One region of the Oceanobacter sp. 5_MG-2023 genome, then DNA from elsewhere that is predicted to be linked to it. Evidence: predicted binding sites of a transcription regulator. Region 1 holds the regulator's gene; each other region holds the start of a gene.
The links. Region 1 encodes sigma-54, which starts transcription at its own class of promoters, with help from an activator protein. Its sites were predicted from a motif close to TGGCACNNNNNTTGCTNT; they were not measured.

Region 1 (6,048 bases):
ATCATCACGGCCATGATACTTTTGGCATCGACCATGCGGTTTGGATAACCCACCTTGATGGTTGCGCCGTAGCTGGCCGCGGTTGATACCAGTTTGGCGGCTGCCCGTGCGTGTAAACCCAGCTTGTTGATGATGGTGATTTGCGTGTTAACCATCCAGGCTCCCGAAACGATTGGATTGTGGGTAATAAGCATCAGTGGCTGTGATGGGCAGCAGACCTGAGCTCGCGGTGACGTACCTGTACATTGCCAAATTCTTGTTTGAAGGCTGCGGTCAGGCGTTCTGATAAATACACTGAGCGATGTTGACCGCCAGTGCAGCCAATGGCAATGGTCAGGTAGCTGCGGTTATTTTCGGCAAAACGGGGTAACCAGCGCAACAGGTAAGTACGGATGTCATCAAACAGTTCGGTGACTTCCGGCTGGCTGGATAAAAAATCGATAATCGCCTGATCCTGTCCGGTCAGAGGACGTAATTCATGTTGCCAGTAGGGGTTGGGCAGGTTGCGGACATCAAATACAAAATCGGCATCCAGAGGAATCCCCTGCTTGAAGCCAAAGGACTGGAACAGAATGGCCATATCCGGGGTGACTTTCTCGGCTACTCGCATTTTGATCAGGCTGCGCAGCTCATGGACTGACATGCGGGTGGTATCCAGCGTCAAGTCAGCCAGGTTGGCAACAGGTTCGAGCAATTCGGTTTCGCGCTCGATGGCTTCTGCCAATGAAATATTGTCATTGGTGAGGGGGTGTTTGCGACGGGTGGAGCTGAAGCGTTGTAGCAGGACTTCTTCGGTGGCATCCAGAAATACAATATCGACCTGGCGATACTGTCCGGGTAAGCAGGTCAGTACCTGGGTCAGCTGTTCCATGGCGTCGGGCAAATTACGCACATCGACACTGACAGCGACATTGGCGCGTTTTTCGGCGCTGTAGGGTAAATCCGCCAGTGCGGGCAACAGATCAACCGGCAGGTTGTCGATGCAATAAAAACCGAGATCTTCGAGCACGGCCAAAGCGCTGGACTTGCCTGAGCCAGAGCGGCCACTGATCACAACCAGGCGCATGATGCGGTCTCCGTATTGGTCTGGTTAGTGGTTGGCCAACGCTCGTTGGTACAGTTCCTGATCGCTGCTGGCACTACGCAATTGCTGACGGTAATCATTCTGACTGAAATTTTGCGCCAGTGTGGCGAGAATTTGCAGATGATCGTCCGTTGCTTCTTCAGGGACTAATAAAGCAAATACGAGGTCAACCGGTTGATGGTCAATGGCATCAAAATCGATGGCCTCTTGCAAGTGAAGTAACACGCCGACGGCTTGTTCGCATTGCCGTAAACGACAATGGGGGATTGCGATGCCTTCACCTATGCCAGTACTGCCCAGACGTTCACGTCCAAGCAGGCGTTCAAACACTTCGTCCGAACTGCTGCCGTCAACTTTTTCGGCAATCAGTCCGGCAAGAAACTCCAGCAATTTTTTTTTGCTGGTAATGGCGACGTCGGTACGGGTGCATTCTGGCAGTAGAATATCGGCAATCGCAATGCTCATAGGTCAACCTTGCCCGTGCTGTCGGGCAATCAGTTTTTCTTTGTGTTTCAGGAGTTGACGGTCCAGTTTGTCGGCCAGCAAATCAATGGCGGCATACATATCGTCGTGAGTTGAGGTGGCGTGAAAGTCAGCACCACTGGCATGCAGGGTGGCTTCTGCCTGTTGTCGGCCTTTTTCCAGGGTCAGTGTGATCTGGCCAGAAGTAATCGGGTCGACATGACGCTCAAGACGAACCAGTTTTTCCTTGACGTATGCTTCCATGGCTTCGGTCACTTCAACATGGTGTCCACTGATATTGATGCTCATAAACGGCTCCTTATCGCTCGCTTGTATCGAACAGAGATCGACGCTATCGATCAGATCAATTGTTTCCGCTCATTGGAAGGCGGAATCATCATGGCTTCACGGTATTTGGCCACCGTGCGGCGTGCAACCTGAATGCCCTTGTCGCCCAGCACAATGGCAATTTTGTTATCACTCAGGGGTTTACGCGGATTTTCTTCGCTGATCAGTTTTTTGATCATGGCGCGAATGGCGGTGGATGAACATTCGCCACCGGCGTCAGTACTGACGTGGCTGGAGAAGAAATACTTCAGCTCGAAAATACCACGAGGTGTGTGCATGAATTTTTGCGTAGTGACCCGTGAAATGGTTGATTCATGCATACCAACGGCATCGGCAATATCATGCAATACCAGAGGTTTCATGGCTTCTTCGCCCTGTTCAAAGAAGTCGATTTGGTACTCGACAATTTTGGTGGCGACTTTCAGCAGGGTTTCGTTGCGGCTTTGCAGGCTTTTGATAAACCAGCGCGCTTCTTGCAAATGGTCTTTGAGGAAGGCGTTGTCGGCACTGCTGTCGGAACGTCGCACCAGTGAGGCGTAGTCGGAGTTGACGCGCAGCTTGGGGGCGATATCCGGGTTAAGCTCAACACGCCATTCATCACGGATATTACGAACAATCACGTCCGGTACCACGTATTCCGACTGCTCGGAGCTGATATCAGCGCCCGGCTTGGGGTTGAGTTCTTTAACCAGACGCAGGACGGCTTTGAGGTCTTCTTCCTTGAGCCGGGTTTTGCGCATCAGGGTGGGGTAATCTTTACTGCCCAGCAGGGCGATGTAGTCGCCGATCACCAATTTGGCTTCTGCCAGCCAGGGTGTTTCGGCAGGTAGCTGGTTGAGCTGCAGAATCAGGCATTCACGCAGGTCGCGGGCAAAAACACCGGCGGGGTCAAACTGTTGCAAGCGTTTGAGGACGGCCTGGATTTCATCTTCTTCAACACCCAGTTCCGGGTCAATTGAACCGAGTATGTCGTCGATGGTGGTGTGCAGATAGCCATCGTCATCAACCCCGTCGATCAGCATGGTGGCGATCTCGCGATCGGTGTCACTCATGGGAGTCAGGTTCAGCTGCCATTCAAGATGATCTTGCAGGTCGTCTGTGGTGGCATGACGGGAGTCATAATCAAAGTCGTCATCGCCAACCGGGCCAGAGCCTGAGGAAACCCCGGCCGTGGTCTGGAACGTATCATCCCAGTTGCTATCGACTGGCAGATCATCTGGCATCTTGTCATCAGACCATTGCTCACCCAGTTCCTGGGTGTCGGCATCGGTCGTGGCCGCTGTTGCGGTGACTTCCCTTTCCTGATCTGCATTGGTTTGCTGTGCATCCGGAAAGTCGTCGTGCTCGGACTCTTCGAATTCCAGCATGGGGTTGGAGTCCAGGGCTTCCTGGATTTCCTGTTGCAGATCGAGGGTAGACAATTGCAGCAGTCGAATTGCCTGTTGCAGCTGAGGGGTCATGGTCAGCTGCTGACCCATTTTTAACTGAAGCGATGCTTTCATACAGCGTTATTATTCATCGGTTGTCGGCATGGTCTGTGCATTATACGCCAGCCTGTGAGACAGGGAATGCTTTTCATGGTGGCGAATGAAACAGCGCTGGGCATCATAGCCCTGCAAGCCGATAAGATTCAAAGATGGAAGTCATGACCAAGGTAGATAGCCCGAACCTGTTCGTTGGCGAGTACATCATCAGCGCTGCCTTCGGCAATTATGTGTCCACCGCCTACGATATAGGCTTTTTCACAAATTGCGAGAGTTTCGCGGACGTTGTGGTCAGTAATCAGTACGCCGATGCCACGTGCCTTGAGTTGACGAATGATATCCATAATGTCAGCGACCGAGATCGGATCAACACCGGCAAAGGGTTCATCCAGCAAAATAAAGGAGGGTTCGGCGGCCAGGGCGCGGGCTATTTCGACCCGTCGTCGTTCGCCACCAGACAGGGCCATGCCGAGGCTGGTACGAATGTGCTGAATGTGAAATTCATCCAGTAGCTGTTCCAGCTGTTGCTGACGTTGGGGTTTGTTCAGGTCTGACCGGGTTTCCATGATGGCCATGATATTGTCTTCGACGCTGAGTTTGCGGAAGATCGACGCTTCTTGTGGCAAGTAGCCAATGCCTTTCTGGGCGCGGCCGTGCATGGGCAGATGGCTGATATCGTCGTCATCGATACTGACACGCCCCTTGTCGGCTTGTACCAAGTTGACAATCATATAGAAACAAGTGGTTTTACCTGCGCCGTTAGGGCCCAGCAAGCCGACAATCTGTCCGCTGCTGACCGCCAGGGAAACGTCCTTGACGACTTCGCGGCCGTTATAGCTTTTGGCCAGATGTTCAGCCTTGAGCGTTTTCATGGTTGTACGTCCGTGTTGGGCTGGGGTTGGATAATCACTTGAATACGCTGGTTGTCGTCAGCGCCGCCAGTGCCACTGCCGGATGTTTCTGAGCCACTGGCTGAGACGGTTTCCTGTTCAATGTCATAGCGGATCAATTCGCCACTGAAGAGGTTGTTTTCCTGACGCAAGGCGGCGTCTCCCTTGAAGGCAATTTCCTTGCGGTCGGCGTAAAAATCAATACGTTTGGCCGTCGCTCTGGTGATCGGTTTGTTGCTGCTGACCTGTTGCTGGTAGCGAGCCGGTTGACCTTCGGCAATCGCTTGTTTGAGCGCCTTGCCATCCAGTATCAGTGTCAGACGATCGGACTCGATGGTCAGTGTGCCTTGCTTCAGTACGACATCGCCTTCGTAGACGACCATACCGGTCTTGCGATCGAGTTCGGCGCGGTCGGATTCGATGATCATTTCTTGTTGCCAGTCTTCAGGCAAAGCCTCGACCGTGGTCGCCAAGACACTGCCAAAAAACAGCAGGGCGGTCAGTTTATTGTACATACCGGGTACTCACGTGTGCTTGAAGGTCGAGATGTTGGCGCTTGATATCCAGCGTCATACCTGTTGCATGGGTGATGTTATTGCCATGACGAATGATGACAGGTTCAGAGGTTGAAGCGGTGGCTGATGCGGGCTGGTAAAGCAACAGGCTGGTGGTGATGCTGAATGTATCAGCGTTTTCTGCTGCCGTGGCCAGAGAGCGTATTTCCACCTGCTGGCTGAGTTCAACCTGGCTGTCGGTATCCATAATGCGGCCTGATTGAGCGCTGACTTGCCAGTGTTGCTGCGGGTCTGTTTGTGTCGTAATCACCGGGTTTTCCAGCCGGGTTTCCGATAATGACGGAATATGGCGAGAGCCATCGGCCGATAACATCTGTTGTAGCTGGCCATCCGCATCGTAACGACGGTGTTGTAATTGTTTGCCGTAATAATCCGGTTCAAGACTGGTCACCGGCGTTGCTGCCGTGACCAGCTCAGTGGTATAGCGCTCTACCGCCAGCAAGGCGAGGCCAACGGCCACTGCCAAGACCAGCAGCACATAGCGCTTGCGCATCAGATAACTCCAGCACGCAGCAAGTCGTGCATGGTGACAACACCACAAATATTCTGACCGTCGGTAACGACCAGGGCATTGATCTTGCCGTCTTCCATGATTTTTAACGCTTCGGCAGCCAGCATACCCGGGATGATGGTTTTGGCCTGGCGGGTCATCAGGTCTGAAATCAGGGCGGAGTGGATATCGACACCATGATCAATGGTACGGCGCAGGTCGCCATCGGTGAAAATACCCACCAATTCACCCGCTGCCGTTTGTACGGTGGTCATACCGAGACCCTTGGTGGTCATTTCCAACAGGGAGCGTGACAGGCTGGATTCGGGTCTGACGACCGGAATTTCCCGGCCGCTATGCATGATGTCTTCGACTTTTAATAACAAGCGTCGACCCAGACTGCCACCAGGGTGGGAAAAGGCGAAGTCTTCTGCCGTGAACCCACGGGCTTCCAGTAACGCAATTGCCAGGGCGTCTCCCAATACCAGAGCACTGGTGGTTGATGAGGTAGGCGCCAGGCCCAGCGGGCAGGCTTCAGAATCCACACTGGCGTTCAGGTGAGCAGCCGAGGCAAGGCCCAGGGTGGATTGCGGGTTACCGGTGATACTGATCAGGGGCACTGCCAGACGTTTCAACAGAGGCAACAAGCTGGTTACTTCGGCGGTTTCGCCGGAGTTACTCAGGGCAATCACCACATCGACGGATGTGATCATCC
Region 2 (6,048 bases), on a different contig from region 1:
GCACGGTTTGCACACCACGATACAGTGCCACCCGGGATTGGGTGTCTTCCCGGCGACAGAAGGCAAAGATCGGCAGAGCTGAACGCAGTCGCGACATCAGGCGTGGTGTTGCACCGGTTTCGGTCAGCGAGATAATTGCGGTCACGCCAACCAGGTGATTGGCGGCATACATGGCCGACAGTGCGATGGTCTCTTCGATGCTGTGCATGTCTTCATACAGACGATGCTTGGAACGTTTGGCCAATGGGTGACGCTCGGCCCCCATAATAATGCGGGTCATGGCGGCAACGGCTTCAACCGGGTAGTCACCGGCAGCAGTTTCGGCTGACAGCATAACGGCATCGGTGTAGTCGAGAACGGCGTTGGCAACGTCGGAGACTTCAGCGCGGGTTGGCATTGGGCTGTCGATCATGGATTCCATCATCTGGGTCGCCGTGATCACCGGCTTGTTCAGCTGACGGGAGCGGGAGATGATTTTTTTCTGTACGCCGACCAGTTCGGCATCACCGATTTCTACGGCCAGGTCACCACGAGCCACCATAACGGCATCGGAAGCGCGAATAATGCCATCCAGTACGGCATCGTCGGCAACACATTCTGCCCGTTCAATCTTGGAGACCAGCCCGGCATGACCACCTGCGGCCGTCAGTAGCTCGCGGGCTTCGATCATGTCGTGTTCGTCACGGGGGAAAGAAACGGCGAGGTAATCGACCAGCAGTTCTGAAGCCAGCTTGATGTCAACCTTGTCCTTGTCGGTCAGGGCTTTGGCGGACAGGCCACCACCCAGTCGGTTGATGCCCTTGTTGTTCGACAACCAGCCACCAATACGAACACGGGTGTTCAGCTTTGAAGGAAAGGTTTCGGTGACTTCCAGTTCAACGCGGCCATCATCCAGCAGCAGGATATCGCCCACGTGGGCATCTTCGATCAGTGCTTTATAGTCGATGCCGACCTGTTCTTTATTACCGGCGTCACGGTCGAGAGTGGCGTCCAGTACAAAGGATTGGCCAACATCCAGATGGACTTTTTGTTCAGCAAAGCGGGATATGCGGATTTTCGGGCCTTGCAGATCACCCAGGATGGCGACGTGACGTCCCAGTTTTTTGGCTGCTCGTCGCACCATGGCGGCACGGTCGCGGTGATCGTCAGCGTCACCATGGGAGAAATTGAGACGGAATACATCAGCGCCCGCTTCGATCAGTTGTTCGATTTTTTCATCGGTGTTGGTAGCGGGCCCAAGGGTGGCCACAATTTTGGTGCGTCTTAACATGAGGAATCTCCTGGCGGACGGTGGAGTGCAGGGTGTGATACGAAAGTATTATCTACCAAGCATGAGACGGAGTCTTTACACATGGGTAACAACGGCTGGAATTTCTGTTGTTTCCCTGATTTGGCGTGACCTTATCCTGAGTACTTGTGACTGCTGGGCAGAAAAATAGGCGTTGCTCTGTCGCAGGGCGTTTTCGGGAGGTTTTTGCCTGTTTTTGGTGCGCGCAACACCATGCGCCGATTGTGTTGGCAAACAAAATCGGTCTCGATCTCAATGCCAGGCCAAACAGGTGTTGGCAATGTGGACATTGATTGCAAGCTTATACCTCTATCTACCCATTCTAAAGCGGACAAATCTGTCATTGTCTGAATATTTGAACTTGCGACAGGCTTGGCACCGGCCATGCAATATTCCCTCTGAGAATATTTTTGTCTGGTCAGTATTCCCGTACCCAGTACGACCCTGACCAGTCTGAATTGGTTTAGCTAAAAACTTACTCAATCAGAGAGGGGAAATCCCATGACTCCAGAAGAATTGGAAGCCTTTAAAGCGGCTTTCGAAATGCATCAGGCGATGAATGTCGAGGTGTTCTATTGGTGGTGCACTGCCATCATGTTCATGATCCACGCCGGTTTCCTTGCGTATGAAATTGGTGCGTCGCGCGTCAAAAACGCGTTGGCATCCGGTATGAAAAATATTCTGACTTTGGCCGTTGTTGTGCCTACTTTCTACTTCTTCGGCTGGTGGATCTATAACGCATTCCCTGGTGGTCTGATTCCTATTGATGCTTCTGGTGCCCTGCCATGGGCTGCCAGTATGGGTCCTGATGTCTCTGATATGGGCACCGGTATCTTCTGGGCTGCTTTCGCCATGTTTGGTGCCACAACCGGTTCCATTCTGTCGGGTGCGGTGATCGAGCGTATTCGCATGAGTGCGTACCTGATCCTGACCATTGTGGTGGGTTCTGGTGTCTGGATTCTGGCCGGTGCCTGGGGATGGCATCCTGATGGCTGGTTGCTGCTGGATCTGGGCTACCACGATGTGGGTGCATCAGGTGTGGTTCACGCCATCGCCGGTTTCTTTGCGCTGGGTGTGCTGATCAATCTGGGGCCTCGTTTGGGCAAATTCGTCGACGGCAAGGCGATGGCCATTGTGCCTCACAACCTGCCAATGGCGTTGATTGGTCTGATGATGATTATTGTCGGCTTCTTTGGCTTCCTGGGTGGCTGCATCATCTTTAACGGTGGTGAAACTGGCTGGACAACTATTTACGGTAACCCAACCAACTTGTCTGCTTTTGCATTCAACACACTGATGGGTTTTGCCGGTGGCGTGATTGGTGCTTACCTGTCTTCTCGTGAGCCGTTCATGACCATGTCCGGTGGCCTGGCTGGCATCATTACTGTTGCGGCCGGTCTGGATCTTTACTATCCGGGACTGACCTTCTTCCTGGCGGTTGTTGGTGGTATTTCCATGCCAATCGTTGGCAAGTTCGTTGAGAAGTGCGGTATCGATGACGCAGTTGGCGCGGTAGCGGTACACGGCTGGTGTGGCTTCCTGGGTGTGGTTCTGGTTGGTGTCTTCGCCTCCGGTTACCCAAGTGTTCCAGAAGGTGCTCCAGACATTACTTTCTTCGGTCAGCTGTTGGGCGCCGTGGTTATGTGTGTCACTGGTTTTGTACCTGGCTATGGCATCTCCTTGCTGTTGAAGAAAATGAACATGCTGCGTGTTCCTGCCAAGGCAGAAGCTGCAGGTCTGGATCTGGTTGAAATTCCAGCCATTCCTTACCCAGAGCGTGTGCCTTCCCGCGACATCATTGAAGGTACTGTTCCTGCGGATGCCGCCGGTCTGCCTGCGAATGGTGTGCTGGGTAGCTGATCGACCGCTTGATTCTCAAACGGGCGGGGCGCTGCTGCCCCGCTTGTCTTAACTTGCTGTTAGTAAAGAGGAATACATTATGGATACTTCACCGATTGATAGCTGGGAAGGCGTAGGCGCTTACTTTACCTTCGCAGACCAACCTGGCGTTGTGGCTTTTCTGTGTGGTTTGGCTGTCGTAACCTTTGTTGGTTTTATGTACGCCCTGATCAAGCACGAGAACGACGCGTTTGATAAGCACGAAGGCTGATTCGTCAGTCTGCATGACGGAAGCGTCCGTTACATCCGACTTGTACGCCCGGCTTGTTCCGGGCGCTTTCTGTTTATCCCTTTGGGAATGTACAACGGATTCCGGTGGTACTGACAAGAGCGACAGCAACCCGACGCTGGAATCCATTATCTTTGGCAAAGGCCCGTCGATATGAGTTATCAGATTTCACTTGGCCAGAAAAGCTGGCAATTTAATGACCTGAAAAGCTTGCTGGCAAAAGCATCACCGTTGCGTTCTGGGGATTGCCTGGCGGGTGTGGCTGCTCTGGATGAGCAGGAACGGGTCGCTGCACAATTGGCATTGGCTGATGTGCCGCTCAAAACTTTCCTGAATGAACTGGTGATTCCTTACGAAGCCGATGAGATATCCCGACTGATTATTGACCGGCATGATGCCTTGGCCTTTGCGCCGATCGCGCATTTGACGGTAGGGGATTTCCGTAACTGGTTGTTGAGTGAACAAGCCTCAACCGCGATGCTGGTACGTATTGCACCGGGTGTGACGCCGGAAATGGCTGCCGCGGTGAGCAAGATCATGCGACTGCAGGATCTGGTGCTGGTGGCTTCCAAATGTCAGGTGGTCACCCGGTTTCGTAATACCATTGGCTTGCCGGGCCGCATGTCGACACGGTTACAGCCCAATCACCCGACCGATGATCCGGCCGGTGTTGCCGCCTCTGTTCTGGATGGCTTGCTGTATGGCAGTGGTGATGCGGTCATTGGTATCAACCCGGCCAGCGACAATACCGAAGCGGTGATCACCCTGATGAAAATGCTGGATGATGTGATTCAGCATTACGATATTCCTACCCAGAGTTGTGTCCTGACACACGTGACCACCCATATTGAAGCGATAAACCGGGGTGCTCCGGTCGATCTGATTTTCCAGTCCATTGCCGGTACCGAAAAAGCCAACGACAGTTTTGGCATCAATCTGGCTTTACTCAAAGAAGCTTACGCTGCCGGACAAACCCTGGGGCGTGGCAGTGTTGGCCAGAATTGCATGTATTTTGAAACCGGACAGGGCAGTGCCCTGTCCGCCGATGCCAATTTTGGTCTGGATCAACAAACCTGTGAAACCCGTGCCTATGCCGTTGCCCGGGAATTCAAACCGCTGTTGGTGAATACCGTGGTTGGGTTTATTGGCCCTGAATACTTATACAACGGTAAACAGATTATTCGGGCGGGTCTGGAAGATCATTTTTGCGGCAAGCTGATGGGCGTTCCGATGGGTTGCGACATTTGTTACACCAATCACGCGGAAGCTGATCAGGATGATATGGATGCGTTGCTCACCCTGTTCGCCGCCGCTGGCGGTAGCTTTATTATGGGTATTCCTGGTTCGGACGACATCATGCTGAATTATCAGACGACGTCGTTCCATGATGCCTTGTATGCCCGTGAATTATTGGGTCTGAAACCGGCACCGGAGTTTGAAGCCTGGCTGCAGACCATTGGTATTTTTGATCAACAGAATCATCTGGCGTATGGCAACCAGTCTCTGCCGGCACCGTTTGAACATGTGATCCGGGGAGGTCACTGATATGGCTGATAAACCCGATACCATTCTGGTAGAAAACCCATGGCAGACCTTGCGTGAATACACCGATGCCCGCATTGGTCTCGGCCGGGCCGGAATCAGTTTACCGACCCGGGCACATCTGGAGTTTCAGCTGGCCCATGCCAGAGCCAGGGATGCCGTGCATCTGCCGCTGGGTTTTGTGCAGTTGCAACAGGATCTGGAACAGGTGCTGGCGCAAGCCGGATTGCCGGGGCCGGTCTTGAAGCTGGCCAGTCAGGCCGATGGACGGCCGCAGTATTTACAACGACCCGATTACGGTCGCCAGCTTTCATCAAGTAGTCAGGAAGCACTGACACAGTGGATGGCAGACAGTCCTCCGGCCGCTTTTGATATTGCTGTGGTGGTGGCTGATGGCTTGTCATCATTGGCGGTGCAGCGGCATGCCGCCCCGATGTTGGACTGCTTGCTGACATCACTGGCTGATACTTCATTGAAGGTGGGGCCGGTTGTCATGGTGGAACAAGGGCGAGTAGCCATTGGCGACCCGATTGGTGAAACCCTCAAGGCCAGGATGCTGGTGATGTTGATTGGTGAGCGGCCAGGATTAAGCTCGCCAGACTCGCTGGGCATTTATTTCACGTGGAAGCCTGCCAGCGGCAAGCACGATGCAAATCGTAACTGTATCTCCAATGTGCGCCACGAAGGACTGCGTTATGAAGAGGCGACTCATAAATTGATGTATCTGCTGCTGGAGGCTGACCGCCGGGCGTTGTCCGGGGTGGCCCTGAAAGATGAATCAGACAATGGTCAGCCGTCGCTGGCCAGCAAGTCGGGCAATTTGCTCTTGAAAACACCCAACACCTAATGACGTTATTTGCTGCTATTTGATGGAGAAACACTATGAATAAACTGCAACTTGTCCTTAAGCGGACACTTTTTTATCCCAGTTTCCTGATGCTTTCTAGTGGCTTTTTCTTGCTGGAATTTCGTGGCCTCACCGCCATTGCTACCGCTGCCGGGTTGGCTCTGGGTCTACACCTGGCGGTGAATGGCTATGACGTCTGGAAAGAGCGTCAGGCGTCCTTATCATCAGAAGGCTGAGCTTCCA
Region 3 (6,048 bases), on a different contig from region 1:
GTCTTCAAGATATCGGGCTACTTGCAGTTGCGGCATCATGCCGTAGCCAAGGCCTTCCAGCGCCATACGCACAAAGCCTTCGGAGGTCGGTGAAATATGGTAACGCTGCGGCTCCGGTTGTTGCGGGCACAGCGCCTGCAAAAACCGGTGTTGCAGACGGTCGTCCTGGTTGAAGATCAGACAAGGCAATTGTGCCAGTGGCGGCTGCGGCATTAACAGCGGCTGCCCGGCCCCATGCCGCGCTACAAAGTCGGGGCTGGCAAAGGCGCGGTAACGGAGGATGCCAAGTGACTGTAATAACCCGCCATTCACCGGGGTATCGGCGGCGCAGATACAGGCCATGACTTCGCCATTTTTCATCCGTCGCAAGCCAACATCCTGATCGTCGACCAGCAGTTCAAAATCCATGCTGTGACTGTCTGGTGCGGCAGCCAGCGCCGGAACCAACCAGGTATCCAGCGAGTCGGCATTAACCGCCAGCCGAATCCGCACCGCCTGGCCTTGGTCGCCTTCGTCCAATAACAGGCCTTGTTCCAGCTGCTGCACCTGTTGCCGATGGTTGGCGAGGCGCTGTCCCAGTTCGGTAGGTTTGGGTGGTGTGGTGCGCAGCAAGACTGGCTGGCCGAGTTTGAATTCCAGCTGGCGAATACGTTGGCTGACCGCCGATTGGCTGATGTTCAACCGTTGTGCTGCGCGTTCAAAGCCGCGGGTTTCGATCACTGCGACCAGCGCTTCCAGCGCACGATAGTCAATCATAAGCTTCTCTAATATCTCATTAGATTTATGATTTGGACTTATATCAGTTCTCTCCTTACTCTGCCACGCATCTGCTCGCCCAATGCCGTCAGCGGTACAGCGATGGCGAAGCGAATTTCTCTGTGTGGCGTTTTTTGAGTACTGGAGCACCCTGCCTGTGTCTGATCTGTTATTGAGCCTGCAACCGGCCATCACCGGTTTTGCCATTACCACTGGGTTGATTGTGGCCATCGGCGCACAGAATGCCTGGGTGTTACAAAAAAGCCTGCGTGGCGAAAATCCCTGGACGATTGCCAGTGTGTGTACCCTGCTGGATGCCTTGCTGGTGTCTGTGGGGGTGTTTGGGCTGGATTATATCCAGTCACTGCTCCCCTCTCTGGTGCCGGTGCTCACCTGGCTGGGAATTGCCCTGCTGCTGTGGTTGGCGTTGCAGGCCTTTGGCCGGGCGCTGCAAGGCGGCAATAGCCTGGTCGCGGCGGCGGCATCAGAGCCGGTCAGCCCGTGGCGCAGTGCCGGTCAGGTGATGGCGCTGTCGTTGATCAATCCCCATGTTTACCTCGATACCGTGGTACTGATTGGCAGTGTCGGGGCACAGCAGAGTCATCCGGGGCTGTTTGTGGTGGGGGCTGCTTGCGGCTCGGCCAGCTGGTTTATCTTGCTGGTTGCCGGTGCCAAAAAGCTGCGGCCTCACTTGAGCTCTCCTTATCACTGGCAGGTGCTGGATGTGATTACCGGGGTGATTTTGCTACTGGTCGCCCTGACTCTGCTGCCCTGACCCGAACAGCCGTTAGCCAACCAGTAGTTGATGAGCAAGCAAAATCAGTAACAGCAATTCCAGCGCGGCGGCACTTTGCCAAAAAAGCACCGGATTACGCGCCATCAGCGGCGGCCGTGTCTTGTTTAAAAAATTCTGGTTGGGGGTACGCAAGTCGTGCACAAATTCAAAGATATCCTCATAGCGTTTGTATGGATCGATGCATGTCGCTTTCTGGATGGCGTCGTCTACCCAGGCCGGGACTTCCGTATGTTCATCGACCAGTATGCTGCGATAGCGTAGCCGTTTTTGAGCCGCAACCGACTGGCAACGCGCCACTTCGACCCCGTAGGGAAATTGGCCAGTGAGCATATGATAGGCAAGCACGCCGAGAGAAAACTGGTCTGATTGCAGCTGCCCCCGTTGCCCCAAAAAGTATTCCGGGGCCATATACAGTGCGGTGCCGGGAAATTCATTGCTGTTATCCAATCCGATTTCTGCCAGCCCCCGGACAATGGTGGAGCCGAAGTCGATAATCATCAGCCGCCCTTCGGCATCGATCATCACATTGTCGGGCTTGATGTCCTGGTGCAGCATATCCAGCCGATGAAACGCCCGTAAGCCACGGGCAATCTGATCAATAATATGGCGGACTTGTTCCAGGGTTGGCCTGGGGTTGTCTTGCAGCCACTGCGTCAGGGTCTGGCCTTCAAAGTATCGACTGGCGATGTACAGGTATTGGCGCGGCTGCTCTGGCACATATGGCTGGATAACATGGGCATTCTGGATGCGTCTGGCAATCCACTCTTCCATCATCAGCCGCTCCAGATAACCGGCATCCTGTTGCAGCTCGCCGGATGGCAGTTTCAAGACCACCCGGTCGTTGCTTTGCAGGTGACGGGCCAGAAAGACGTGACTGCGGCTACTGGTATGCAGGTTACGAATAATCCTGTAACCGTCGAAGGTCATGCCGGGTTCCAGCCCTGGTGGCAGAGCCAGGAGAGACATATCGTGCAGCAGCGATGCCTGCTTGCGATCAGGGAGCGCCGTCACCCGGATTAACTGGATACTCAGGTTGTCATCGCTGCCGTTATCCAGTGCTTGTCGGGCAATCAGGGTGGCGGCGTGATTCAAATCGTCCGGATATTGGTGGATGGTTGCGCGCAGGTATTCCGGGGTGACATATTCATACACCCCGTCGGTGGCAAGAATAAAGACATCGTTTGCTTGCAGGCTGGTGTGGCGGTAATCAATCTCGACCTGTTCGCTCATGCCAATGGCCCGCGCCAGATAGCTTTTCTCAGACGACTCCCAAAGGCGGTGATCGCTGGTCAGCTGCTCCAGCGTCTGCTCTCTCAAGCGATAGATACGACTGTCACCAACATGGAACACATAGCCATCACACCCACGCAAAACCAGTGCGCTTAGCGTACAAACATAGCCCCGGTTGATATCAAACCGGAAATCACTGCGCTGGTTTTTTAAATACAGGCTGCCATTGATTGCCCGTATTACCTGTTCACCCGAATGTTGTGCCGTCCAGGCTTCCGAGGTTCGGTAATAGTCTTCCAGAAACGTATCAATGGCTGTTTGGCTGGCAATATGGCTGACGTTACTGCTGCTGATACCATCAGCAATAGCGGCGCTGACGCCCTTGAATGCCAACAGAGAAGGTGCCGGTGTCACCAGTCCCAGGCTGTCCTGGTTGCTGTTTTTAAGGCCTTTATCGGAATACTGGCCAGCAGCAATGCATAGGTCATGCGCCATGCATGGAGTCCTTTTTATATTTAATGGGGACATATATGTCCCCATGAGTATTGCCACCTGATTAAAAGAGAGCCATTACCTCCCTTTTAATCAGAATAGACAATCCGTCGTGAATCAGGAAACCAGAGGACGTTTTGAACTTGTGCGTACGTGGGTGTAATACAGCGGCAAACCAACAAACAGGAAGCCCCCAATCAGATTACCCATCACTGTCGGCAGTTCATTCCAGATCAGATATTGCCCGATGGTGAAATCACCACCCATGATCATGGAAAACGGGAACAAAAACATATTGACGATCGAGTGCTCAAAACCGAGGAAGAAAAACACCATGATCGGCATCCACATGGCGGCTATTTTGCCGGTGACAGACGTCGATATCATCGCCCCCACAACCCCCATGGAAACCATCCAGTTACACAGCATGGCGCGGATAAAAATGGTAAACCAGCCGTCAACACCATGAGCGGCGTAACCCAGTGTACGGGACTCACCAATGGACGATACCTTGGCTGCCAGAGCACCACCGTCGGTGTTGTAGCCATACGTCAGAACAAAGGAAATCATAAAGGCGACAGCCAGCGCACCACCCAGGTTGCCCAGAAAGACCAAACCCCAGTTACGCAGCAATTGTTTGATATTACAGCCGGGGCGCTTGTCGATCAACGCCAGCGGAACCAGCGTGAAGACCCCGGTCAGCAAGTCAAATTTCATCAGATAGAGCATGACAAAACCAACAGGAAACATGCTGGCACCCAGGAATGGGGAACCACTTTTCATCGCTACAGTAATGGCAAAAATGGCCGCCAGGGCAAGGGTTGCACCGGCCATAAAGGCGCGTATCAGAGTGTCCTTGGTGGACATGAAGATTTTCTCTTCACCGGCATCGACCATCTTGGTCACAAATTCGGAAGGCGCGAGATAGGACATATCAAATTCCTTGGGTTCGGTAGGTATTGCGTTACTGTCGATACCTAATGATTTGGTTCATGTGCCAAAGGGCGACCATGAAGACTCAGATCACGAAGTTGAGTAACTGCTGACGCTTGAACCTACCCGAATAAGGTGTTTTGACATGCTATGGAGCACGACGTGGCACCATCCGCTGGCAAAAAGTCAGGGAAGTACTCAACGTCGTTGTTTTCAGTGCTGTGCATCATCATTGACCCACAGTCTTGGGATCTCCAAGCATCTGGCGTGCCATTTATCATAAACTATTGATTTTGTTTGGTTTATTTAAAAAATCAGGCAAATAATACGTTCACACACCACTGGCAGTGCTATTTTTGGATTATTTCAGGGCTTGATTTCCCCCAGGCGCTCCATCTGTGTGCACCAGCAGAATATGCAACTGCTGCAGCCGTGACCACATGGAGTTTGGCCCGGCGGTTATGGCGTCCAGTGGTCTGACTCCTGGGTAGCCGTGCCATCAATCGGTTATCAGTCTGGCCAGGAAAGGAACAGCGCATATCCCGGTACTGCTGGTACTGCTACATGACCGGGTATTGATCGATGGCCCGGTATTGAGCTTGGTCTTGGTATAAAGAGTTTATTCCAGAGAAGTACTGTCGCCGTCGTTCAGTTGCAGCATGTCGGAGACGCTGATGATATTACGGACGATATCGATAATGCGCTTTTTGTTGTCCATGGCGGACTGGCGAATCTGGCGATACGCTTCTTCTTCGTTGATATTCTGATTTTGCATCAGCAAGCCTTTGGCCTTTTCGATCAGTTTGCGCTCATCCAGTGCCTGACGTGCCTGTCTTAATTCATCTCTCATGGCTTCCAGGTGTTCAGCCTGACGCTGTACCAACTCGGATATTGAACTGGCCACGTTAGTATTAAATCCGGGCGTCATGGTCAGCTTGACAGGGTCGTTAATGGAATCAGGAAAGGAAGACAACACCGATGTGGGCGGCTCATCGATATCTGTCAGTTCCCGAACATGATTGTCATGCAGCCGAAGATCCTCTTCTGCCTTGGCAATTTTTTGCTGGCAAAGGTGAAACAGATCCGCTTCCAGCTCCTTTTCAATCGCCCGCATATCATCAATCCGATGTGTCGACAGCTCGTACCATACTTCGCTGATTGCGGTTGGCAGGGTGTCGTTATGACTGAAGCGGGCAATCATATTACGCAACTTGTTGAATTCGATGGCAGCCTCACTGCTTTCTGCCTGCCGCCATTGATCAACCGGCATGACCTTGGCCTGGCTGGAAAAGATATCAAAACAACGTTGCTGAGCATCCTGAAGCGTCTTGATATGTATCTGTTGTTTTTTGGTGAATTCTCCCATGGCAAAACCGATAACGCCCAAGGCTCGTTCCTGACCGGAATATTCCTTGCCTTGCACAAAATTGAACATGGCCACCAGTGCATGGGTGATATCCGGGTCGCTGACACTGCCGGCGGCTTCGAACACCACACTCAGCAAACCGGAAATCGTACGGTTAAAGAGCCGGGTATTCTCATCCGCGGTGAGTTTTTGCGCATTAATCTGAAGCCGTAATGCGGGTAATTCATCCAGACAATGCAATACAAAGGACAAGGACCGGAACAGGCGGGCAGACGAGGGAGAATCACTATCCAGCTCCAGCAACGACAAGGCTTCCCGAAAAACACATTCTGCTTGTTTGGTGGCTTCCAGTTCATCGAGCCGTTGGCGGGCAAAACGTTGGCCATGGGATACCAGATAAATATTCGACAAGCCACGTTCACGTTGCAGCTCATGAATCAGATCCGTGACCCAGGTGACCAACCCACTGCTCACC
Region 4 (6,048 bases), 110 kb from region 1:
GAGCGACAGCAGCTATCAACGCTTTCTGGCCAAAAATGATTTACCGGTACTGGTCGATTTCTGGGCGGAATGGTGCGGACCGTGCAAGATGATGGGGCCTGTTTTCAAGGAGTTGTGCGCAGAACAGCAACATCAGCTGCGCTTCGCCAAGGTCAATACCGAACAGGCGCCCATGGTGAGTCAACAATTGGGCATTCGCAGCATTCCAACGCTGATCCTGTTCCGCCACGGCAAAGAAGTCGATCGTCTCGCCGGCGCCTTGCCAGCACCCCAGCTACGCCAGTGGATCGCTGCCGCGCTGCAGAAATAACGGCCACAGCCAACCGCCCCCCGTCGACGGCTAATGCAAGCCGTTGGACGGTTCGGTGCTGGTCATGATGGTTTCTTCAATCACGGTTGGCGACGCGTCGGGCTTCCGTTCAAATTCCTGCAGTGTTTTATTCAGTGCATCCCGCGCCCGAACAATGGTCGAGCGCTGAATTTCTTCCGAAATATCAGTCAGCATGGTCTTGTCTGTGACCGTTTTCAGGATCAGTTCGATCTTGGTCGTGCCGGTTGGATCATTAATCAATGCATCCACAAACTGGCCGTTCACCATATGGCGGCAAATACGGTCAATGGCCGGATAGGAAATCGAGTTTGCCATCAGATAGCTCTTGTAGTGCTTGGGCACAAAGCTCACCTGGGTGCTGAGAAAACTGAAAAACGTCAATAACAACAGTGCCTGCAGACCATTGGCAATCGCACAAAAAATCCGGTTGGTGAAGCTGGTAAAACGATTCTCCTTGATCCAGCGCCCATGTATGTCATAGCGGATTGCCACACGCTCCACCAAGCGAATAACAAACCACATCGCCAGAAACAGAACCAGAAACCCGGTCAATGTTAATACAGCCCAATCGTTAGCCCTTAAAATTCCGATCTGAGTCAGATACAACCCAAAATGATCGCTATAGGCACTGGCGATGGATATAGGCAAAAACACCTTGGCCAGATCCAGCATTTCCTTTGAGGTACCGTATCGATACCCCAATACAATCAGCGTCAGAAGCGCCAGTAAAATAACGACATCAAATATCATAAGCTGCGTGCCACCGTGCGATCATCCTTGTTTTTGCTATTATTTCATCCGAACAACGGCACTGACCAAGGGTCGAAGATGCGTCAGGCCGGGACATGAGAGCCTCGTTGAACGCAAGTTACAGACCAAATATTACGACTTGCCCAATTTCCCCTCAGTACCACCCAACAAACACACCGATCACCGGTACACGGGTGCCAATATCAATTATTCTCGAGTAACTATTTCCGCAAAATACTCAAAACGCACCAAAAAATAACAAACATATTTAAAAACGCACCACAACAGAACAAAATAAGTCTTGAGTTATCATCGTTTAACTCGCCACGCCACAACTTAATGCGATCATGGCGCTATTGTTGTGCACCCGATGATAACTGGCTTATTTTTTGCAAATTAGGTGTGAATACGGAGAATCTGACAATGCGCGCCAGCCCCCTGCTCAACCAACGAATCATGGAACACCTGAATACCGGTGTACTGCTGCTGGATGCCGACCTGATTATTATTCATATGAACCCTTCCGCCGAAGCCCTGCTGGAAGTCAGCGGTACACGCGGCGTGGGAGCTCACTTTTTCGACCTGGCCGTTGAAGATCAACGCGATATCGACGCCATGCGGGATGCCGTTATTACCGGCCATTCCTACACCAAGCGGGAAGCCCAGATTCATTTACAAAACCAGCAAACCCTGACTCTCGACTACAGCGTCAGCCCTGTAACGCACCCGGAGACCCGTACGCCAACGCTACTGGTTGAATTGCAGGGCCGTGATCGCCTGATGCGTATCAGTCGGGAAGAGCAACTGATTGCCAAACAAGAAACCACCCGCTCCCTGGTTCGCGGACTGGCTCATGAGGTCAAGAACCCTCTTGGTGGCATCCGCGGTGCCGCTCAGCTGCTTGAACGCGAATTACCCTCCGCCGAACTGAAAGAATACACCCACATTATTATTGAAGAAGCCGACCGCCTGCGCGATCTGGTCGACCGCCTGCTCGGGCCACGCAATATTCCCAAACAGGAACCGGTCAATATCCACGAAGTGCTGGAACGTATCTGTCAGTTGGTGGATGTCGAAAGTCGTGGCCAGGTGGTTATTCACCGGGATTACGACCCGTCGATCCCGGAAATTGAAGCCGACAAGGGTCAACTGATCCAGGCCTTGCTGAATATTGGCCGTAACGCCATGCAAGCCATGCTGGAAAATCCGGATCAGCAAGAACGCCCAAGCCTGACCATTCGTACCCGCAGTGTCCGTCAATTCACCATCAGCCATCACAGTCACCGACTGGTTGCCCAGATAGAAATCATCGACAACGGTCCGGGCATACCGGATTCGATCAAGGACAACCTGTTTTACCCCATGGTCAGTGGCCGTGCCGAAGGCTCCGGACTGGGGTTATCGATCTCCCAATCCATCATCAATCAAATTAACGGCATTATCGAATTTACCAGTGCGCCTCACCGCACTGTGTTCTCCATCTTTTTACCATTGGAATCGCTATGAGTACTGTCTGGATCATCGACGACGACAAATCCATTCGCTGGGTGCTGGAGAAAGCACTTGATCAAGCCAATATCCAGACTCGGGTATTCGAACAGGCGGAGCCTGCCCTTAATCAGCTGAAGCGGGAACAACCGGACGCCATCATCACCGACATCCGGATGCCGGGTATGGACGGCCTGATGATGCTGGAACAAGTACACGAAGCCAGCCCGGACTTGCCCGTCATTATTATGACGGCCCACTCCGATCTCGAGAGCGCAGTCTCTTCGTACCGCCGCGGGGCGTTCGAATACTTGCCCAAACCCTTTGATGTCGATGAGGCAGTCAGCCTGATTGAGCGGGCCATCGCCCACTTTGAAGAAATGTCCGCCAATACCACGGCACCGGAAAAAGAAATCAACGAACATGAGATCATCGGTGAAGCACCGGCGATGCAGGAAGTGTTCCGTGCTATCGGGCGCCTGTCCCACTCCCACATCACAGTACTGATCAATGGCGAATCCGGTACTGGTAAAGAACTGGTTGCCCATGCCTTGCACAAGCATAGCCCGCGGGCAATTGAACCGTTTATTGCCCTGAATATGGCGGCCATTCCACGAGACCTGATTGAATCGGAATTGTTTGGCCACGAAAAAGGCTCCTTTACCGGAGCTGGCGGGCAGCGTCGCGGCCGTTTTGAACAAGCCAACGGCGGTACCCTGTTTCTCGATGAAATCGGTGATATGCCATCCGAAACCCAGACCCGGTTGTTACGAGTACTGGCCGATGGTGAATTTTACCGGGTCGGTGGCACCACTCCGATCAACGTCAACGTCCGTATTATCGCCGCCACTCACCAGAACCTCGAAACCCTGGTGAAAGAAGGCCGCTTCCGGGAAGATTTGTTTCATCGCCTGAACGTGATCCGGATTCATATCCCGCGCCTGGCCGATCGTCGTGAAGATATTCCGCAGCTACTCAGCCACTTTCTGCAGTCAGCTGCCGAAGAGCTGGATGTTGAATCCAAAACCCTGCGACCAGAAACCGAGGACTTTCTCAGCTCACTGGACTGGCCCGGTAACGTCCGCCAGCTCGAAAACACCTGTCGCTGGATTACCGTCATGGCCTCTGGCCGTGAAGTACTGATCAATGACCTGCCACCCGAGCTGCTGGAACAGCAAAGCAGCACCCAAACCTCCGGCAACTGGGAACAGAATCTGCGATTCTGGGCCGATCAACAGCTGTCCCATGGTGCGGTCAACTTGCTGGATACGGCCGTTCCCATCTTTGAACGCATCATGATTGAAACCGCCTTGAAGCATACCGCCGGGCGTCGTCGGGATGCCGCCAACCTGCTCGGATGGGGACGTAATACCCTGACCCGCAAGATCAAGGAACTGGATATGGAAACCGGCAGCGACGATTCTGAAGCAGAAGAATAAGCCTGCCACACCCGATGCAATCGTCTTCTCGATAGGATAAGGCGATTGCAGTATTGCCCAGCCAGACGCCATCGTCGGCTGGGTGATGCCAAACACACCCCGTCTCCATACACCCCGTCTCCATACACCCCGTCTCCATACATCCCGGCCCAGGGCATGGCTTGACCACTCTTGTTTATCCTGGCTTGATTTCCGGGCTGACCTGATCTCTTCGCACAACCAACGGGCCACCGCTCGTCGATTTCCTGCGATATTGGCCGCCCCGGCGCCACCCCTGTGCTAAAACCATCACGCCTTCTCGTAACAAAGACGGATACTCTGTGGTCAGAGCGATTGCTATAGTCAAAATCAAAACCGAAAGGACAGGAGGCTAGACCCATATGAACAAGCTGCACATTCTGATTACTGGCGGCGCCAGTGGTATCGGCCTGGGAATTGCCGAACACCTGGGCAAGCAAGGCGCTCGAATCGTGATTTCTGACATTAGCCAGGAAGCGCTGGACAAAGGTGTATTGCAGTTGCAAGCCGCCGGTATCGATGCGAGTACCGCGATGGCGGATATGTCCGATGTCACTGCCATTGATGCCCTTGCCAGCCAGTTTGCCAATGATCCCATTAACGTCGTGATCAATAACGCTGGCCTACAGTTTGTATCCCGGCTGGAAGACTTCCCTGCCGATCGCTGGAAGCTGCTGATTGACGTTATGCTGGTCGGCCCGGCGATGTTGTCACGCGCATTGCTACCCGCCATGCGTGAACAAGGATTCGGCCGCATCATCAATATTGGCTCAATTCATAGCCTGGTCGCTTCGCCATACAAATCGGCTTATGTCGCTGCCAAACATGGCCTGATTGGTTTTTCCAAAACCCTGGCGCTGGAAACCGGTGATACCGACATCACGGTCAATACCATTTGTCCGTCGTACGTCAAAACCCCGCTGGTCGAAAAGCAGATTGCCGCCCAGGCCAAGGAAAACGGTATTTCTGAAGAAGAAGTGATCAACAAGATCATGCTGGAACCCATGCCGAAAAAACAATTTATCGATATCTCGGAAATTGCTGGCACCGTGGCGTTTCTGGCCAGTCCTGCCGCCAAAAACATTACCGGTCAGACCATGGTACTGGATGGCGGCTGGGTCGCCCGCTAGCGCCGGGTCATTATCGACTGCGGTAGATCACGGCCGGTGGCAGTCAGGTATGGATGGACAAAAAAAACCAGCGTCAGACGCTGGTTTTTTTATAGACCCTCAAACGGCTAGCCGTAAATCAGCCAGCTGGTCAGGAAGGTAATGCCGACCACAACCAGTACTGACCCTCCCAGTACCAGTACGACGTCTTTTAATGGAAGTTCCCTTTCCGGAGTATCGTGCAGCATATGACTGCGCACATGGTGGCGCACGGGATGCGTCCCGGCAAAAGCGGCTGTCGCCGCTCCTTTTCCATACCATTGGTTATTCATGGTGTAACCCTCCGGGTAAATACGGATGGCGACAGAATAAAAAGCGGTGACGGGTTTTCCCGATCACTGTTTTCCTCTGGCACTATCCACAATATGCGGCTGGATCAGTATGATCAGCTCGCGTTTCACACAGGCCTGTCGGAACCAGCCATACAGCCAGCCCAACAGGGAAATCTCGCCCTGTTCACCATCGTGGCATCCATTCATCTTGAGGTGGTTTGATGTCTGATAATCGTCTGGTAGTCGTTACAGCTGTCGATCCCACTACCAACCGTTCCCTGCTGTACACATCCTGACGGACATACAGGTTTGGGCATAAGACGCGTGAGTGTGAGGCTATCCTGGATTCTTATTTGTATTATCAAGACTCACTGCTCACACGGGCGTTGTGTGCGTCTGTTGCCCGCTATTACTGGTCTGTTTTTACCAGGTTCTTTACCAAGCCAAATTGGCTCCTTCTGAAAGTTTAGACACACTTTGACGATAATGTTCAATAATTAACCATTTTTTATGGCTGATTCACATGGCATATCGAGCCAGTTTCTGTTTTTACAAACCAGTTAAAAGATTCAGCCAAGAAA

Region 2: the regulator sigma-54 is predicted to act here: its motif matches at 1,662-1,679, upstream of Q4551_RS14155 (ammonium transporter).
Region 3: the regulator sigma-54 is predicted to act here: its motif matches at 4,463-4,480, upstream of Q4551_RS05215 (formate/nitrite transporter family protein).
Region 4: the regulator sigma-54 is predicted to act here: its motif matches at 1,460-1,477, upstream of glnL (nitrogen regulation protein NR(II)).

The regions. Positions count from the first base shown of each region.
Region 1 is NZ_JAUORS010000007.1:108,920-114,967, reverse strand. It holds gene Q4551_RS06790 (HPr family phosphocarrier protein) at 1-155, opposite strand, end outside; gene rapZ (RNase adapter RapZ) at 194-1,066, opposite strand; gene ptsN (PTS IIA-like nitrogen regulatory protein PtsN) at 1,091-1,549, opposite strand; gene raiA (ribosome-associated translation inhibitor RaiA) at 1,553-1,855, opposite strand; gene Q4551_RS06770 (RNA polymerase factor sigma-54) at 1,906-3,396, opposite strand; gene lptB (LPS export ABC transporter ATP-binding protein) at 3,525-4,250, opposite strand; gene lptA (lipopolysaccharide transport periplasmic protein LptA) at 4,247-4,783, opposite strand; gene lptC (LPS export ABC transporter periplasmic protein LptC) at 4,773-5,336, opposite strand; gene Q4551_RS06750 (KpsF/GutQ family sugar-phosphate isomerase) at 5,336-6,048, opposite strand, start outside.
Region 2 is NZ_JAUORS010000024.1:44,082-50,129, reverse strand. It holds gene pyk (pyruvate kinase) at 1-1,270, opposite strand, end outside; gene Q4551_RS14155 (ammonium transporter) at 1,790-3,148, shown strand; gene Q4551_RS14150 (hypothetical protein) at 3,228-3,398, shown strand; gene Q4551_RS14145 (ethanolamine ammonia-lyase subunit EutB) at 3,570-4,961, shown strand; gene eutC (ethanolamine ammonia-lyase subunit EutC) at 4,963-5,805, shown strand; gene Q4551_RS14135 (hypothetical protein) at 5,841-6,041, shown strand; gene Q4551_RS14130 (accessory factor UbiK family protein) at 6,014-6,048, opposite strand, start outside.
Region 3 is NZ_JAUORS010000005.1:117,592-123,639, forward strand. It holds gene Q4551_RS05200 (LysR family transcriptional regulator ArgP) at 1-756, opposite strand, end outside; gene Q4551_RS05205 (LysE/ArgO family amino acid transporter) at 914-1,531, shown strand; gene Q4551_RS05210 (bifunctional protein-serine/threonine kinase/phosphatase) at 1,544-3,277, opposite strand; gene Q4551_RS05215 (formate/nitrite transporter family protein) at 3,392-4,207, opposite strand; gene Q4551_RS05220 (nitrate regulatory protein) at 4,827-6,048, opposite strand, start outside.
Region 4 is NZ_JAUORS010000007.1:235-6,282, forward strand. It holds gene trxC (thioredoxin TrxC) at 1-310, shown strand, start outside; gene Q4551_RS06240 (CvpA family protein) at 341-1,081, opposite strand; gene glnL (nitrogen regulation protein NR(II)) at 1,505-2,587, shown strand; gene ntrC (nitrogen regulation protein NR(I)) at 2,584-4,008, shown strand; gene Q4551_RS06255 (3-hydroxybutyrate dehydrogenase) at 4,389-5,156, shown strand; gene Q4551_RS06260 (hypothetical protein) at 5,264-5,467, opposite strand.